2 regions of the Pseudomonas fluorescens group sp. PF-69 genome follow, and region 1 is predicted to be linked to the other one. Evidence: riboswitches for the same ligand, from Rfam matches in the RefSeq annotation. Region 1 holds a riboswitch; the other holds the start of a gene.
What was found. Region 1 has a riboswitch for cobalamin ahead of ACX3YF_RS22365 (CbtB domain-containing protein). Riboswitches for the same ligand answer to the same signal wherever they lie in the genome.
Positions count from the first base shown of each region.

Region 1 (4,941 bases):
TGTGGCGATCCGACAAGCCCCCTCGGCACAGGATTCAGCAGGGTTCAAGGTCGATAGAGATGCGCATGCCCTGCGCGATACAGCGACGACTCGCTGAAATGGTCACTGCCCAGCACCCGTCCCACCAGAATCAATGCCGTGCGCCGAAAACCCTTGGCCTGAACCTTCCCGGCAATGTCTTCCAGCGTCCCCACCACCCAGTCCTGATCCGGCCAGGTCGCCCGGTGAATCACCGCGATCGGGCAATCCGCGCCGTAATGCGGCAGCAATTCGGCCAGGATTTTTTCCAGATGATTGACCCCCAGATGAATCGCCATGGTCGCTCCATGCTGCGCCAGGCTGCCCAATTCCTCGCCGGCCGGCATCACGGTTTTGTCGGCGTATCGGGTCAGGATCACGCTCTGTGAGACATCGGGCAGGGTCAGTTCCGCACCCAAAAGCGCTGCGCAGGCGGCCGTAGCGGTGACCCCGGGAATGATTTCAAAGGCAATGCCGAGTTCGCGCAGGTAGCGAATCTGCTCGCCGATGGCGCCATACAGGCTCGGGTCGCCGGAATGCACGCGAGCCACGTCCTGGCCCTTGGCGTCGGCGATCTTGATCAGGTCGATAATCTGTTCCAGATGCAGTTCGGCGCTGTTGACCACCTGCTCGGCACAATGCCCTTGCAGTACTGCGGCGGGCACCAGCGAACCGGCATAGATGATCACCGGGCAGCTGCGAATCAGCCGCTGGCCTTTGACGGTGATCAGCTCGGGGTCGCCAGGACCTGCGCCTATGAAGTAGACGGTCATCGTCGATTCCTGTGGGAAAAAAGGGCTGGGCAAGGCACCAGATGAAGATTGCTCATGATCGAAAGCGCGGATTATCGAGGATTTTACGTCGAGCAGGCCAATGCGAAGGTGGCCTGGGCATATTTTTGCCGCTTGATCAGCAGCTTGGCCGGCGAATGGGTCAACTGTTCGGCCAGGGCCAGGGCGGCACTTTCCGCTATGCCGTAGCAGCCGGTTCGTTCGAAGGCGATCTGCGAATGATGGCTGAGTTGTGGCTCATAGCCGGCCAACTGTTCGCTGCTGAAGTACGTCAGTGGCAGCGCGAGTTGCTCGGCCAGTTCGACAAGGGCCGGTTCATCTCGCTTCAAATCGATACTGGCCAGGGCCTTGATCTGATGCAGTTCGATCTGGTGCGCTTGCAACGCCTGATCGAGCAACGCCCGTAACGTGCTGACGGGGCAGCCCCGTTGGCAGCCCAGGCCGACCACGAGGGTCGGCGCTGTGCCGGTATCGGTCATGCGTGGTATTGGCCATCGCGTTTGCGGCGGAACAGCCAGGCGCTGATCAGGCCCAGGGCCAGCCAGAACGCGACATTGGTCAGCTGCGAAGCGATTTTGAATTGGGTTTCCAGTGCTTGCGGTGCCAGCATCGAGTGCACGTCCGGCTGCGGCGCGCCAATCACATGAGGGACGGCAATGATGGCTGCACCGAGGACTTTCATCAGCCAGTGACGGCTGAACGCGATCAGCGCGATGCCGACTGCGGTTGAAGCGGCGGTGCCAATCCACCAGGTCTGCCGTTGCGCCAGGTCGGCAGCGGCGGTGCCTGGCAGTTCCGGCGGCAGGCCAAGGGTCGGCGCGAGCACGAAGGTCGCGTAACCGGCCAGGCCCCAGAGCAATCCCTGAGAAGTTTTGGTCGGCGCGCGCAAGGTGTACAGGCCGGCGAGCATCAGGGCGAAACCGACAGCCACCACCAGATTGCCGCCGGTGGTCGACAACACGCGCTGCCAGCCGTTTTCCGGCTCCCAGGCTTCGGCATCGTGGGTGTGGGCGGCGACGCCAGGGGCGTGTTCGTGGACTTCAACAGCAGCGGGTTCGGATTTTTCGTAGGTTTCGGCCTGCAAAATCAGCGGAGCGACCCAGAAGCTTTGCAGCAGGGTCAGCAGCAGGGCGGCCAGCAGCCCCGTGAACCCCGCGGTTTGCGCGATACGCTTGATCATGTCGACAGGTCTCAATGGCACGGGAAGGCAGCGCTGTGACGGGTATCGTGAGCAGCGTTGTGAACGGCTTCGATGTGCGAGAAACCGGCGAAATACACCAGGCACGCGCCGAGGATCGACGCACACACGGCGGCGGTCAGGCGTTGAGTCAGGGTTGTGGTGCTGCTGGTGGTGGTGCTGTGGCCGGTACTGCTGATGATCGACATGGCGCATCCCTCAGTTCTGTCAGCGGGGAATGGGAGCGCATGCAAATCCCTGCGCGAGCGAGCGCGCAGAGGTTCGAACAGCGCCCGCCCACCGCGGGTTTGTCATTCAGTGATAGTTAGGTTCACTTTGTGTTGCGGGCCGGTCTCCGGGCTCACGAGGGGTGCGGGCTATCGCCTGAACCTGCAAGCATCACCTTCCCATGCCGCACTGGCACAGTGGATCTGACGCTTCGCTCGCTTACCGTTGCGGGGGCAGCACCGGACTGACATGGCTTTAGAGTAAAGCACATGATTCACCGGTTTCCCGTTTCACCCTGTGAAGGGCACCCGTAACAAGGCGTGTAGGAGAGCATGGGCAGAGGTGGGGCGTCAATTGGCAAGTGTTCTCAACTCGGGACCGCATTGCTTCAATCGCGAACAGGCTCGCTCTCGCATTTGACCGCATTTTTCTCGGAAAACCCGCTCCCGGTGGGAGCGAGCCTGCTCGCGATGACGGCGTTGCAGGCGCTGTAGAACTCAGCATGAACATTGACCCGCCCCAATACGATGCGTAGCCTTGCGCTTTCGAGGTTCTTCGGCGTTTGCCGAAGCTAAGAAGGGAACGCGGTCGATGCCGCGGCTGCCCCCGCAACTGTGAACGGTGATGTTCGCTGCCACGCCACTGCATGCTCAGGTCCTGAGCCCGCGGGAAGGCGCAGCCAACGCCAGTCAAGCGACTGGCACGCCGTCAGCCAGGAGACCTGCCTCGAACAGATTCTCACTACAACCGGGCGGGGTGATCCGGTGGCGAACGCTTCCGGCGCGCACAGGCGTTGCCGGTTCTCGTCCCGTATGCCCGCCACCTTGCCAAAGGGCATCCGATGAAAACACTGGCCAAACTCCCCGTCACCATCGTTACCGGCTTCCTCGGCTCGGGCAAAACCACCTTGCTGCGGCACATGCTCGACAACGCCCAAGGGCGTCGCATCGCGGTGATCGTCAACGAGTTCGGCGAACTGGGCATCGACGGTGAAATCCTCAAGCAGTGCTCCATCGGCTGTACCGAAGAAGAAGCCAATGGCCGCGTCTACGAACTGGCCAACGGCTGCCTGTGCTGCACCGTTCAGGAAGAATTCTTCCCGGTGATGCGCGAACTGGTCGCCCGTCGCGGCGATCTCGACCACATCCTCATCGAGACCTCGGGCCTGGCGCTGCCAAAGCCGCTGGTCCAGGCGTTCCAGTGGCCGGAAATCCGCAGTGCCTGCACCGTTGACGCGGTGATCACCGTGGTCGATAGCCCGGCCGTGGCCGCCGGCACCTTCGCTGCGTTCCCGGATCAGGTGGACGCCCAGCGCAAACTCGATCCGAACCTGGACCACGAATCGCCGCTGCACGAGCTGTTCGCCGATCAGTTGTCCAGTGCCGACCTGGTGATCCTCAACAAGGCTGACCTGATCAGCCCGGAAGACCTGGCCCGCGTACGCCTGGAAGTCGCAGAAGAGCTGCCGCCTGCGGTGAAAGTCATCGAAGCCAGCAGCGGTCGCCTGCCACTGGACGTGCTGATCGGCCTGGGTGCCGGTTCCGAAGAACACATCGACAGCCGTCACAGCCATCACGATCATCACCACGACGATGACGATCATGACGACCACGATCACGACGCTTTTGACTCTATCTCCATCGAGCTGCCGGCCTCTGACGAGAGCCTGCTGATGGACGCGCTGACGCAACTGGTAGTGGAGCACAGCATCCTGCGGGTCAAGGGCTTTGCGGCGATTCCGAACAAACCGATGCGCCTGCTGATCCAGGGCGTGGGCACTCGTTTCGACAAGCACTTCGACCGCCAGTGGGGTGGCGAAGAAGAACGCACCACGCGTCTGGTGTTGATCGGCCAGGCGCTGGACGCCGCGCTGCTCGAAACCCAATTGCGCGCCGCGCTCAGCGTATAAGCCATGCACCTGCTCAGGACCCAGCCCGGCGGTTTCGTGTCGGACGACAACATTGCCGACCTTGGACAAACCCCCGCCGAGCTGGTGATCCTGTGCAGCGGCGACTCCAGCCTGGCGCTGCTCGCCGAAGCGGCGCAGCAGTTGCCCGACGATTACCCGAGCGTGCGCCTGGCCAACCCGATGCAGGTACAGAATCACGCTTCGGTTGATCTGTACGTCGACGAAGTGCTGCGCCACGCCAAGGTCATTCTGATCTCGCTGCACGGCGGCATCGCCTATTGGCGTTATGGCGTGGAGCGGCTGGTGGAGCTTTCGCAACGTGGGGTGCAGCTGATTCTGGTGCCGGGTGACGACCGTCCTGACCCGGAACTCAGCGACCTCAGCACCGTGGCCCCGCAGGACCGCGAGCGGCTCTGGCACTTCCTGCGCCAGGGTGGCATGGGCAATGCGCTGGACCTGTTTCGCTGCCTGGCCAATCGCTGGCTGGGTCGTGACTACGCCTGGTCCGAGCCGCAAGTCTTGCCGCGCACCGCGATCTACCACCCGCACAAAAGCCCCGCGCAACTGAGTGATTGGCAAGCCGAATGGCGGGCCGGTCAACCCGTGGCAGCGGTGCTGTTCTACCGCTCGCACTTGCAGGCGGCGAACACCGCTTTCATCGATGTCTTCTGTCAGCGTTTGCAGGCTGCGGGGTTGAATCCGTTGCCCATCGCCCTGGCCAGTTTGAAAGAGCCCGGCTGCCTGTCGGTGGTCGAGGACTGGCTGGATGAGGTTGAGGCCGGGGTGATTCTCAACACCACCGGTTTCGCCCAATCGAG
Region 1 covers NZ_JBTMNC010000001.1:4,736,465-4,741,405, forward strand. The annotation lists gene cobM (precorrin-4 C(11)-methyltransferase) at 45-791, opposite strand; gene ACX3YF_RS22355 (cobalamin biosynthesis protein) at 875-1,288, opposite strand; gene ACX3YF_RS22360 (CbtA family protein) at 1,285-1,989, opposite strand; gene ACX3YF_RS22365 (CbtB domain-containing protein) at 2,001-2,195, opposite strand; cobalamin riboswitch at 2,316-2,541, opposite strand; cobalamin riboswitch at 2,746-2,957, shown strand; gene cobW (cobalamin biosynthesis protein CobW) at 3,056-4,123, shown strand; gene cobN (cobaltochelatase subunit CobN) at 4,127-4,941, shown strand, end outside.

Region 2 (4,941 bases), 2.3 Mb from region 1:
AAGCCACTCTTCGCTGAGGACGGCCAATGGAACGCGAGTGGTCTTACCGGCACCAGGAGGGGCTTGCAGTACAACCTCGTTACGGGCATTCAACGCTTGGAGAAGTGCCGGCATAACGGCGTCGATTGGCAAAGAATTCATGGTGACTCCCAGGCAGACTGAGCAGTATAACGAATGAATGAGTACGACCGATTTAGAAAGCACGAACCGCCAAATCAGCACTGACGTACAGCTAGGTGTTCTGATCGATGAGGTCTGGTGGCCGTTAGAACCGACCATTCAAGGTAAGTCGACACAATAGCCAACCTCTGCGAGCAGTTGCTGGAAAGCAATGGCATGTCCAGCGGCAAAGCCAGCGAGCTTACTGCTTGCCTTGACAGATCATTGTATTCGTCAGCTTCGGCTGTAAGTGGTCTAGGAGGTGGATCCTTTAGTTTTTTACTTGATGCTATTTTTCCCCTTGTGAATCGCATCTGATGCCAGATAAGCTCGCTTTGAATCTGAACCTTCGGATTCAATAACGGGCAGTTTTAAGCCACATGCATGCATCACGCTTAGCGTTGATGACGGCCGATCTGCTTCTCCAACAGGGGCAGCACGGTACGAATAAGCATTAGGTGCTCTCGGATAAAAAAGACCGTCTCGAGGCTCCTGAAAAATACCTAGGTGAGTTGCATTTCGATGCTATTCGCCCCAAAAAGCGAGATGTGCAGTTATGGACTGGTTGCATTCACGCTAGCTTAGAGCTCGTAGGGCTCGATGCAGGTTTGCGTTTAGCGAACTGCAGAGCACATATCGATTTTGCCATGGCTCCTACAACGCCAGGCGAACTGAGCGGATCTCATTTAACCCGCCAGAAAAATGCCCTGCTCTTCTTACTGAAGACTGGAGGCAATAGCTGCAACTCTAGCTTCGGCTAGGCCGGTTGCAGCAATATCAGCGTTCACTTGACTCAACTGTTCGATATATTGAGTCCAGTAGGACCTACAAAACCGCCCTTTATGAGGTGCGAGATCAGAAGCTCAGTGCACGCAAGGATTATCGTGACTGATGCGAGTTCCCAACGACGACCACTGAGCTCGAGTGGTGTTTGTGACGGAGCGCTAATCACAGCTCGACGCTAAAGGTCTCTACGACTGAAGCGCGGCCGTACTGGCCCACAGCGGTACGCATAAAATCGGCTGAAACGCCCACATACTAACGCTCATCCAATGGGATATTTCCAATGGGAAAACGTCGTGGGTTACATAAGTTACTGAAAAAAATCGTGGACGTATTGGCCTCTGAACTCGCTCGCGAATGTCTTCGCAGACTGATTCGCTGGGTTGTAGGAATGATAAACAGTCCGGGCGATTGATAATCCAAAAGCGGCCTACGAACGTAGGCCGCTCCTGCCGATCAATACTGCCAAGCCGGCCCCCAAAAATTTCCCAATGTAAATAATTCACTCATGGGGGACAGCTGGCAAGATGTACACAGACCAATACCAAATGGCCTTGGCCAAGCTACTGCGGAAGTGATGCATCCGGTAATGGGCGCTGCCAAAGTACCTCTGATTGTCCAACCATCTCAGAGCCATAGGTGCACTCCATGGCTCGGCAGCTAGGTAATTGCAGAGACTTGCCCACCCATTTGCATTCGACCTGACCAATCATTTCCAACGGATTTGACCATCAAACTGTGTGGCCGTGACCGGCAGAAAACGACCTAGGCTGTGAAAACGCCTGCGATTAGGCAGAGCGCTCAACGCCGCTTGCAAGGCTCGACGCTCCAGCAACCTAACGGTGTCCCAATGCAGGCCGAACATCTGGGCCACGTGCAGGGGGTTGGAAGGCGTTCGCAGGCCTGAATGACCGCATCGGCCAAGCGGCGCGTCATGCGGGCATAGCGATCCAGCCAACTGACGGCCTCCATGCGTTTGCCGCAGTCACGACAACCAACCCACCTGAGCAAAACGCTGAGGCGCCCGACACGGCCAAGGATGGGCAAATCACGAACGACTCGCTTGCAATACTCATGCGTAGTTGAACAGGGTTTTAGGCAGCCGCAGGAAGGGAATCGGGTGGCGTGAGGGATCAGATCGATTTGTAGTGCGTCGCCATCAGGCTTGATCGTGACGACAGAAAAGCCCTCCCAAAAAGGAAGGAAAGTATTAATATCGCGCATAAGAACGCCGGTTTGTTAGATGTGTTTGTTCGCACCAACATCATCAAACAAATCGGCGTTCTTGTTTCTGTGTTTCCCGGGATTCCGTGAAGAATCAAAAGAAAGGGCGGAAAGTCTAACGAGGCCAGTCATCTTCAATAAGCTGCGACATTCTGGCGCAGTCTGTGCGTTTGACCTGCTGCACAGTGTCTCCTGGTGCTCCTGTGGCAGGCTGTCGCATATAGCGTTGTGGAGCCCAGGCATAAAAAGGCTTTTCGCCTCGTGCGTAGATCGAGCAAAACCCTTAACCTGTTGGCGCTTCGTGGTTTCACCATCCGGTGAAGCAATAGGGAAGCAGGTACGCCCCCCCGGCTATTCCTGCGCTGCCCCCGCAACTGTGAACGGTTAGCTCTCTCGCTTATGCCACTGGTCGATTACGGCCGGGAAGGCGCGGGAGGGTGTCGAGCCGTGAGCCAGGAGACCTGCCACGAGTGCTGCCGAATATACCGGTAGCTTCCAGACCCGCATCCCTCGGAGGGAGAACTGATGCATATCGAACCCGGCGTGCTCAATGCCGCCAAAGTGCTGTACGCCAATGCTGCTGCAATCGCTACGCTGGCGGCGTTTTCGCCGAAGCTGTTACGCCCCGATAATTTGATCAAGACGGTACTCGCCGCAGCATTCTTCTCGGTGTTCATGGAAGTATTCCATTTGCCCGTCGGCGCTTCTGAATTGCATTTCGTTGGTGCTTCCGCCGTCTACATCATCTTCGGCTTTATCCCCACACTGTTTGGTTTTGCCATTGGCCTGCTGTTACAAGGGTTGCTGTTCGAGCCACAGGATTTGGTGCACTTAGGGGTAAACTCGTTGTCCTTGATGTTGCCGCTGATTGCCGCCCATGGCTTGCTCGGTCGGCGCTTCTTCGACGTTGCCGGACGCAGTATTCGTTGGGCGGAAGTGGTCAAGTTTGATGCGCTCTATTACACCGGTGTGGTCGCGATGGTGGGCTTCTGGTTGTCCATGGGCGAAGAGCCAACGCCTTTGAGCAACTGGGCGTTGTTCGCCGTTTCTTACCTGCCGTTGGTGTTGTGCGAGCCACTGTTCACCTGCTTGGTGGCGCGGACACTCAAACGCTATTCCGACAACGCCTTTGTCGAGCGTTTCACCTGTGTGAAATCACTCAAAGTCGCGTAATTGACTCGTGTCCCCATCGTTCAGGAACCTCTGGGCGGTGGGGTTGATCAACATCTCTCGATCTTCAACCCCGCGTGCTTCGGTGTTAATGTCGCTGCCATGAAATTGTCCCTCTCAAACCGCTCACTCGTTGCCTGGACGCTGTATTTTTGCGTCCTGTTCAACGTGTTCGCCTGCGGTTTGGGGCATGGGCAGATGACCGGGCTTGAACTCAATGGCATTGGTGGTCAGTTTTGCTCTGCTCTGGGCAGCAAGAACCCGACCCAGAACACGGATTTCACTGACCCGTCAGCCAGGGGGTGGGCCGGTAGTTTTTCCTGCCCTATCTGTTCTGCGGTGACGTTGGGCATCGCCTTTCTGTTTTGCTTGACTTGGCTGCTACGGGTCGGACAAAAACCGCGCCCTAGCCGCGAACTGCGCTGCAAGGCACCTCCCCGCTATTCCTGGCCCTCGGCCAACCCTCGCGCTTCCCCTTAGGTTTGACGCTTGCAAGTAGCCAGTTTGATTCGCCGGCTACCGCTTGTTTTTTCGTCGTCTGTTTTACACCAGGTTGTCGCTGATGCGACCACCGGTGGACGCCGTTTAATCGTCACGGGAAGGAAGGCAGTATGTCTCGCGTTATTGATCATTCAGGTTGCAGGTTCAGCCCTCTCGAAGGGCTGATCTTTAGTTTTTCGGCATCCTATAAACTGCAAGCGGCGATGGCATGGAGGCCGGCATGCGTTCTTTAGCCATCCCTTCAGGGGCTTCGCGACTGGTCAGTAAAACGTCACGTGTGAGCAGTCGTGGCGACTTCCTGTTGCCGTTTCCTGACTACCCCAGTAATGCACGCTGTTTTGTTCACCTGGATGCCCGATTGCTGCCTTACTGGCATACGTTGTTCGACGTGTGTCCGGGGTTACTCAAGCTAGATCCACCGGATGGTCTGAATATATTTCGCAGTTTCATGACCTGGGCATACCGCAATTATCCGCCGCTGAATTGGACTTACTACCTCAGTGTTTGCCGTTGGTTACTCACGTCGACCTACCAGGCGCAAATCCACGAGGAGCACATCGATTCCTTCATGACGGCAGCAGCGGCCCGCTGGATAAATACTGACGATAGCCAGGCACGAGGGCTAGTACTGGCGTGGCAAGGTTCTTCAGTGAGGGTGTTTGACTGGAAAGTAGCACCTCGTTCTATCGCTGGCGTTGACCCTGAACAGGAGGAGTTTCCACCGACGCCTTGGGACTTTGCCTGGTGTCCTTTGACAGGGAAAGGCGGCGCCGGATTTCGACGATGGTTACCTATCCCCGAATAACTCAGGCCCCTCCAGTCAAGCAATGTCCAGAATGTCGGGTGGGCTTTAACTCTTAAGGTGCTTACTTGGAAATCGAGGCACTCGCCAAGCTCAGCCTTATAGATGTGCTTGACTCAAATGAAATTTTACATTGGGTGCCCGAATAACTGTTTGGGTGTTAAACGCAAAACAATTTGTCTTTATCTCACTTCAGGGCATGCAGGTATGAGCATTACTCAACATAAGTTTTCTATACACATCGGAATAACATGTTTCAGATCTATCGCTCATGTAGCGATTTCGTTGGTGGGCTTGCTGAT
Region 2 covers NZ_JBTMNC010000001.1:2,437,481-2,442,421, reverse strand. The annotation lists gene hrpB (ATP-dependent helicase HrpB) at 1-141, opposite strand, end outside; partial or broken gene ACX3YF_RS11270 (helix-turn-helix domain-containing protein) at 1,733-2,166, opposite strand; cobalamin riboswitch at 2,451-2,649, shown strand; gene ACX3YF_RS11265 (energy-coupling factor ABC transporter permease) at 2,692-3,339, shown strand; gene ACX3YF_RS11260 (DUF2946 domain-containing protein) at 3,439-3,816, shown strand; gene ACX3YF_RS11255 (putative natural product biosynthesis protein) at 4,058-4,642, shown strand.
Region 2: another riboswitch for cobalamin. It lies ahead of ACX3YF_RS11265 (energy-coupling factor ABC transporter permease); the one in region 1 lies ahead of ACX3YF_RS22365 (CbtB domain-containing protein).